DNA from 2 places in the Fictibacillus sp. S7 genome. Region 2 is predicted to be linked to the other one. Evidence: a T-box and tRNA genes for the amino acid it is inferred to sense, from the RefSeq annotation. Region 2 holds a T-box; the other holds one or more tRNA genes.

What was found. A T-box is a leader RNA that pairs with one kind of tRNA and senses whether it is charged. The one in region 2 lies ahead of tyrS (tyrosine--tRNA ligase), so its partner is inferred to be a tRNA-Tyr.
Region 1: it has a tRNA-Tyr gene. The T-box ahead of tyrS (tyrosine--tRNA ligase) is inferred to sense a tRNA for this amino acid. The anticodon was not compared.

Annotation. Positions count from the first base shown of each region.
Region 1 is NZ_QJKL01000001.1:2,946,804-2,950,925, forward strand. It holds gene rocF (arginase) at 1-288, opposite strand, end outside; tRNA gene DMO16_RS15245 (tRNA-Ala) at 533-608, opposite strand; tRNA gene DMO16_RS15250 (tRNA-Gly) at 618-691, opposite strand; tRNA gene DMO16_RS15255 (tRNA-Lys) at 746-821, opposite strand; tRNA gene DMO16_RS15260 (tRNA-Tyr) at 980-1,064, opposite strand; tRNA gene DMO16_RS15265 (tRNA-Thr) at 1,100-1,175, opposite strand; tRNA gene DMO16_RS15270 (tRNA-Val) at 1,199-1,274, opposite strand; tRNA gene DMO16_RS15275 (tRNA-Glu) at 1,363-1,437, opposite strand; tRNA gene DMO16_RS15280 (tRNA-Thr) at 1,441-1,516, opposite strand; tRNA gene DMO16_RS15285 (tRNA-Asn) at 1,518-1,592, opposite strand; rRNA gene rrf (5S ribosomal RNA) at 1,640-1,755, opposite strand; gene DMO16_RS25205 (hypothetical protein) at 1,866-1,994, opposite strand; rRNA gene DMO16_RS15295 (23S ribosomal RNA) at 2,010-4,122, opposite strand, start outside.
Region 2 is NZ_QJKL01000001.1:4,102,161-4,106,282, reverse strand. It holds gene tyrS (tyrosine--tRNA ligase) at 13-1,257, opposite strand; T-box leader at 1,305-1,526, opposite strand; gene hisIE (bifunctional phosphoribosyl-AMP cyclohydrolase/phosphoribosyl-ATP diphosphatase HisIE) at 1,789-2,478, opposite strand; gene hisF (imidazole glycerol phosphate synthase subunit HisF) at 2,475-3,233, opposite strand; gene hisA (1-(5-phosphoribosyl)-5-[(5-phosphoribosylamino)methylideneamino]imidazole-4-carboxamide isomerase) at 3,234-3,962, opposite strand; gene hisH (imidazole glycerol phosphate synthase subunit HisH) at 3,959-4,122, opposite strand, start outside.

The DNA.
Region 1 (4,122 bases), 1.2 Mb from region 2:
CAGAACAAGCGGAAAGCGGTTCTCCTGAATAACATTCGAAACGGCCTGAGCCAGGTTCTCACTGGCAGAAGCCACCTCTTCCAGGTTCTTCAGGTTTGTTTCAATGGTTTCCTCGATCGTTCCCGGCCGGGCAATCTCAATATCCCCAAAGTCGAGAACGTTGTATTCAATATCCTTCAGCCGTTCCACAATGCCTGCATATCGAATGGCGCTTGGACCCATATCTACTCCCCGCCGTGTTTGCCCTAAATCCATTGGTACCCCGATAAGTGTAATATCCTTCTTCATTTGTAGGCCTCCCCCTAAGCTGCGTTTCAATATTCTATCAATTAATTTTAGCCTGTCCTTTACAGGTGGTTCAACTGGACAAAAAATTGCATAGATATACCCGGTAGTAAGCGCTTTCTATAGATAGAGTGGATAATTATTAGATAAGATAGACAGTTGGATCCAATCAAGGAATAGGAGTCTGGCATTCGGCAATAAAAAAAGCCTTTGGACAAAAGTCCAAAGGCTTTACGTTTATTATGTATGGTGGAGCCTAGCGGGATCGAACCGCTGACCTCCTGCGTGCAAGGCAGGCGCTCTCCCAGCTGAGCTAAGGCCCCAAAATAAAATGGAGCGGGTGATGAGAATCGAACTCACGACCAGAGCTTGGAAGGCTCTTGTTTTACCACTAAACTACACCCGCATATTAACCTTATTATAATGTTATGTCCATGCTTTCTGTCTTTTATTCAGAAAGTGGTGAGCCATGAAGGACTCGAACCTTCGACCCTCTGATTAAAAGTCAGATGCTCTACCGACTGAGCTAATGGCTCATGTTGTTATGTCCGTCGGTCCCCTGTCTCTTCCCCTAAAAGTTAAAGCAAGGAGAATATGATATCCGTCGAGACAACTCGCTGTTCAACCACGAAGCGTAGTTCGTGACTGAGCTAATGGCTCATGTTGCTTACCAAAATGGTTTTAAAAAAATAAGTGGTGGAGGGGGACGGATTCGAACCGCCGAACCCGGAGGGAGCGGATTTACAGTCCGCCGCGTTTAGCCACTTCGCTACCCCTCCACATAAAAAAAGGATTCCGGTATTTCTTATTAAAATGGTGCCGGCTAGAGGACTTGAACCCCCAACCTACTGATTACAAGTCAGTTGCTCTACCAATTGAGCTAAACCGGCGTTGTAAACAATGGTAATAAAAATGGTGGAGGATGACGGGTTCGAACCGCCGACCCCCTGCTTGTAAGGCAGGTGCTCTCCCAGCTGAGCTAATCCTCCAAATTGAATATTATTGGTTCTTTTCTTCAAAAGAACTTGGTTCTTTTTTTCAAAAGAACTTGGTTGTTTTCATTTTCATGAAAAAACTTGGTGACCCGTACGGGATTCGAACCCGTGTTACCGCCGTGAAAGGGCGGTGTCTTAACCGCTTGACCAACGGGCCGACTGGAGCTTCCAACCGGGCTCGAACCGGTGACCTCTTCCTTACCATGGAAGCACTCTACCTACTGAGCTATGGAAGCATGGCTCCACAGGTAGGACTCGAACCTACGACCGATCGGTTAACAGCCGATAGCTCTACCACTGAGCTACTGTGGAATAATAAACTAATTAGAAATCCACAAACAAAAAGGTTTGAAATGAAAGCCCGGCAGCGTCCTACTCTAACAGGGGGAAGCCCCCAACTACCATTGGCGCAAAAGAGCTTAACTTCCGTGTTCGGTATGGGAACGGGTGTGACCTCTTCGCTATCGCCACCAGACTGTCTTTCAAAGTTTGTCCTAAATTACAAGGACAAGATACATTTTACAATGTTTTTGCTCTTTTGGCAAGACCTTTTTTTGAGGCATATTCCCTCAAAACTAGATAACTTCATCCAAACGTGCTGATAACGTCCAGCTTCATGAACCCTATCCTCGAGGTCGTTTCGCCCCTTCCAATGAACACCAAAACCGTGTTCTTGTCAGGGTTTCCAACGCTTGTCGGATATAAGCGGTTCATTCCGCTTTTGTTTTTAAGGATAAGCCCTCGACCGATTAGTATCTGTCAGCTCCACGTGTCACCACGCTTCCACACCAGACCTATCAACCTCATCATCTCTAAGGGGTCTTACTCACTTGACGTGATGGGAAATCTCATCTTGAGGGGGGCTTCATGCTTAGATGCTTTCAGCACTTATCCCGTCCACACGTAGCTACCCAGCTATGCCCCTGGCGGAACAACTGGTACACCAGCGGTGTGTCCATCCCGGTCCTCTCGTACTAAGGACAGCTCCTCTCAAATTTCCTGCGCCCGCGACGGATAGGGACCGAACTGTCTCACGACGTTCTGAACCCAGCTCGCGTACCGCTTTAATGGGCGAACAGCCCAACCCTTGGGACCTACTTCAGCCCCAGGATGCGATGAGCCGACATCGAGGTGCCAAACCTCCCCGTCGATGTGGACTCTTGGGGGAGATAAGCCTGTTATCCCCAGGGTAGCTTTTATCCGTTGAGCGATGGCCCTTCCATGCGGAACCACCGGATCACTAAGCCCGACTTTCGTCCCTGCTCGACTTGTAGGTCTCGCAGTCAAGCTCCCTTGTGCCTTTACACTCTGCGAATGATTTCCAACCATTCTGAGGGAACCTTTGGGCGCCTCCGTTACGATTTAGGAGGCGACCGCCCCAGTCAAACTGCCCACCTGACACTGTCTCCGAACCGGATCACGGTTCCAGGTTAGAATTTCAATACAGTCAGGGTAGTATCCCACCGACGCCTCCATCGAAGCTGGCGCTCCGACTTCTCAGGCTCCTACCTATCCTGTACAAACTGTACCAAAATCCAATATCAAGCTGCAGTAAAGCTCCATGGGGTCTTTCCGTCCTGTCGCGGGTAACCTGCATCTTCACAGGTACTATAATTTCACCGGGTCTCTCGTTGAGACAGTATCCAAATCGTTACACCTTTCGTGCGGGTCGGAACTTACCCGACAAGGAATTTCGCTACCTTAGGACCGTTATAGTTACGGCCGCCGTTTACTGGGGCTTCAATTCAGAGCTTCTCCCCTAAGGGATAACCCCTCCTCTTAACCTTCCAGCACCGGGCAGGTGTCAGCCCCTATACTTCGCCTTGCGGCTTCGCAGAGACCTGTGTTTTTGCTAAACAGTCGCTTGGATCTATTCACTGCGGCTCTCTCGGGCGATAAACCCTACCAGAGCACCCCTTCTCCCGAAGTTACGGGGTCATTTTGCCGAGTTCCTTAACGAGAGTTCTCCCGATCATCTTAGGATTCTCTCCTCGCCTACCTGTGTCGGTTTGCGGTACGGGCACCTCTTTCCTCACTAGAGGCTTTTCTTGGCAGTGTAGGATCAGGGACTTCGGTACTGTAATTTCCCTCGCCGTCACAGCTCAGCCTTCACGATTGCGGGATTTGCCTCACAATCAGCCTAACTGCTTAGACGCGCATTTCCATTCGCGCGCTCTCCCTACCTTCCTGCGTCCCCCCGTCGTTCAAACGGAAAGGAGGTGGTACAGGAATTTCAACCTGTTGGCCATCGCCTACGCCTTTCGGCCTCGGCTTAGGTCCCGACTAACCCTGAGCGGACGAGCCTTCCTCAGGAAACCTTAGGCTTTCGATGGACAAGATTCTCACTTGTCTTTCGCTACTCATACCGGCATTCTCACTTCAAAGCGCTCCACCAGTCCTTCCGGTCTGACTTCACCGCACTTCGAACGCTCCCCTACCACTGTACCTGATGGTACAATCCATAGCTTCGGTGATACGTTTAGCCCCGGTACATTTTCGGCGCAGAGTCACTCGACCAGTGAGCTATTACGCACTCTTTAAATGGTGGCTGCTTCTAAGCCAACATCCTGGTTGTCTGGGCAACTCCACATCCTTTCCCACTTAACGTATACTTTGGGACCTTAGCTGATGGTCTGGGCTGTTTCCCTCTTGACTACGGATCTTATCACTCGCAGTCTGACTCCCGCGGATAAGTCTCTGGCATTCGGAGTTTGACTGAATTCGGTAACCCTGTGGGGGCCCCTAGTCCAATCAGTGCTCTACCTCCAGGACTCTAGCCGCGAGGCTAGCCCTAAAGCTATTTCGGGGAGAACCAGCTATCTCCGTGTTCGATTGGCATTTC
Region 2 (4,122 bases):
CGGTGTGATGATCTATAACGTAATTTTTAAGAACTTTCTTTTTCCTACTTGAATGATTGTATCATTTTTTATCTCAATCTCAAGTGATTTGTTTACCACTTTTTCCCCGTTCAGTTTAATTCCTCCGTTTTGGATCATTTTGCGCGCTTCGCTCTTGGACGGGAGCAGTTCCAACTCGACAATCAGATCGACTATCGGGATTTTGGGGGCTTTTTGCCACACGATGGTTGGTATATCTTCTGGGAGTTTTCTGTTTTGAAAAACCTGCTGAAAATGATGGGCTGCGCTCTCTGATGCCTTCCTTCCATGAAACATGGTCACGAAGTTTTCACCAATCATGATTTTGGCATCACGGGGATGAAGCCTGCCGCTCTTCAAATCCTCCTTCAGCAGTTTCTTTTTCTCAAGATCAAAATCAGTGGCCAAATCGATGTATTTGGGAATCACCTCGTCAGGAATACTCATCGTTTTCCCAAACATATCATTGGGCTTATCATGAATGCCGATGTAATTGCCCTTCGATTTTGACATCTTATCCACTCCGCCAAGACCTTCCAATAAAGGCAGCAGTATGACCGCCTGCTTTTCTTTTTGGTAGTGTTCTTGAAGCTGCCGCCCCATCAATACATTAAAATGCTGATCCGTTCCGCCAAGTTCGATATCACTTTCCAGAACCACCGAATCATAGCCCTGCATCAGCGGGTAAAAAAATTCATGAAGAGAAATCGGCTTTCCGGTGGTGATCCGCTGGCTAAAATCGTTCCGTTCCAGCAGCCTGGCCACGGTGATACTGCCCGCCAGCCGGATGACATCCTCAAAGTTCAGCAGGCGCAGCCACTGGGAATTATAGTGAAGCTCCACCTTCTTCATATCCAGGACTTTTCCGAACTGCTCAACGTACGTCTGTGCATTATGCTTAACCTCTTCATCTGTCAGCTGTTTCCGGGCGGCAGACTTACCGGTGGGATCCCCGATTTTTCCTGTAAAGTCTCCCACAATCAGCTGGATAATGTGGCCGTTTTGCTGAAACTGCTTCAGTTTTTGCAGCACGACGGTATGCCCGATATGAACATCCGGAGCGGAAGGGTCCAGACCCAGCTTCACCTTCAATGGCTTCTTTTTAAGCAACGATTTGGCAATCTTCTGCTTCAGCTCAAGGGCCGGAATGATTTCGTTCACGCCATTGGCATACAACGCGTATTGCCTTTCCATCTCTTTTCTCTGGAATGCAGACAGCTGCTCCATACTCTTGTTCATCAAAACCATTCCTTTCTGATTAATATAAAAAAACCACATCCCTGTATAAAAGGGACGTGGTTTTTCACGCGGTACCACCCTTGTTGAAGCATCGCTTCCACTCGGTGAAATAACGGTTCATGCCGTTCCTTGCTACGATCCTCAGGACCGGACGTTCACAAAGAAAGTTCGAGGAGGTAATTCATAATGGTCTTTGTACCGGTTTGCACCTGCCACCGGCTCTCTAAAACAGGGAGACCGCTACTACTCGTTCCTCTCATTACTTTTCTCGAAATTGTTTTCTCACTAGTTTAGTGTATTGGGCAGGTGAATGCAAGTACAAATTTAACATATTTTTGAAATTGTTTTAGGAATGTGGGACAGGGAAGTAGTTTGAAATCAGTTTTGCTCGATTATGTTGCTTTTTCGCCCAATTAATTTTATTTATGCTCAAATATTATCAGTTTGCGCCCAATTATCTAAAATTACGCCCAATTCGGTCAGTGAAGGGACAAAAAGGCCCCGGAACCTTGCCGGCGGCCTCACAAAAACTTATTTACGGTCTTTTGATGTATGGCGTTCCTCTAAAACACTCAAAACTTCATCAAACGGAAGCTTTTGTTCCTGAAGAAGAACAAGAAGGTGGTAAATCAGGTCGGCTGCTTCCCATTTCAGCTCTTCTTTATCGCGGTTTTTCGCAGCAATAATAACCTCTGATGCTTCTTCTCCGACCTTTTTCAGGATCTTGTCTACGCCTTTATCAAATAGATAGGTCGTGTAGGCCCCTTCCGGCATTTCCCGTTCGCGATCGGCAATGAGTCCCTGCAGCATATTCAAAATATCCTGCGGTTTTCCTTGGCTGTCTTCTTTACCAGGAACAATATCTCCATAAGAGGTTTTCCCGCTCTTTTCTGCCTCAGACGGATCGGAAGCTCCAGCTCCAAAACAGCTCTCGGCACCAGTATGGCAGGCAGGTCCCTTCGGATCCACAAACACCACCAGGGCATCCTGGTCACAATCCACATGGATATCGATCACTTTCTGAGTGTTACCCGACGTTTCCCCTTTATGCCAAAGCTCTTGGCGGGAACGACTGTAAAACACCGTTTCACCAATCTCCAGTGTTTTTTTCAGTGACTCTTCATTCATATAAGCCAGGGTTAATACCTTTTTTGTCCGCGCATCCTGGACAATCGCAGGAATCAATCCTTTTTCATCAAACTTGATGGAAGACAGGTTCATCGGATCACCACTCCTTTTTCTTTTAGGTCTTTCTTTACTTCCCGGACCGAGGTTTCTTTATAATGAAAAATACTTGCAGCCAAAGCAGCATCCGCTTTTCCATCTGTAAAAGCTTCATAAAAATGCTGGGCATTGCCGGCTCCGCCTGAAGCGATAACAGGCACGGTTACCGCCTCGCTGACGGTTTTGGTCAGCGCAAGATTAAACCCGGTTTTTTCCCCGTCCTGATCCATGCTTGTCAGCAGGATTTCGCCGGCTCCACGCTTGACGGCTTCCCGGGCCCAATCGGTCACTTCCCAATTAGTCGGCTTGCGTCCTCCATGCGTGTACACCCTCCAGGAACCAAGGCTTTCATCGTACTTGGCGTCAATCGCCGTGACGATACACTGTGAACCAAAATAGTCCGCCCCTTCGGTAATCAGCTCGGGACGCAGCAGGGCTGCTGTATTTACCGACACCTTGTCTGCTCCGGCCCGAAGAACTCGTTTCATGTCCTCGAGTGAGTTAATGCCTCCTCCCACTGTAAAAGGGATGGCCAGCTGGCTCGCTACCCGTTCCACCACGTCGATCATCGTCTGGCGTCCTTCATGTGAAGCTGAAATATCCAAAAAAACAAGCTCGTCGGCGCCTTCTCTGTCATAAAAAGCCGCAAGCTCAACAGGGTCACCTGCATCAAGCAAATTCAAAAACTGAATTCCTTTTACCACCCGGCCTTCTTTTACATCCAGGCAAGGAATGATTCGTTTTGTCAGCATTTATTTCACCTTCTCCAACGCTTCCTGCAGTGTAAACCGTCCTGTGTAAAGCGCCTTTCCAATAATGGCACCACCGATGCCGCGGTGATCTGCCTTTAAGGCAGCCAGGTCATCAAGAGAACTTACACCACCTGAAGCAATGACATTTTTACCGGTTAATCCAGCGAGCTCACCAATGGCTTCCGTATTTGGCCCTTTTAGTGTACCGTCTTTGGAGATATCCGTGAAAATAAACGTCTCAGCTCCTTCATTCCCGAGCTTCTCCGCCAGCTCGGACGCTTCGATCTCTGAGGTGTTGAGCCAGCCTTCTGTTGCAACATATCCGTCACGCGCATCAATTCCGATGGCAATCTGGCTGCCATACTTCCTGAGCATTTTAACAACAAATTCCGGATTCGAAATCGCTGCACTTCCCAGAATCACCCGGTTTACGCCTTCCTCCAGGTAAAAAGCGACATCTTCTTCATTACGGATGCCCCCGCCGATTTGCACCGACACCTGAAGTTCATTGGCCACCCTGACCACATGCTGATGATTGACCCGTTCACCGGCTTTCGCGCCATCCAGGTCGACCATGTGAATCCACTTGGCTCCCGCTTCTGCAAATTGCTTTGCCATATCAAATGGAGAATCTCCGTATACGGTCTCCTGGTTGTAATCTCCCTGCAGCAGCCTTACGCATTTTCCGCCGCGCATGTCAATTGCAGGATACAGGATAAATTCGCTCATGCCTTTGCCTCCTCTGCCAGATTGCAAAAATTGCTCAAGATCGTCATGCCGACTTCCGAACTTTTTTCCGGATGAAACTGTGTGCCGAAGATGTTGTTCCTGCCGACGACGGCCGGTACCGCCCTGTCCCCGTATTGCGCCTCTGCAATGACAGTTTCGG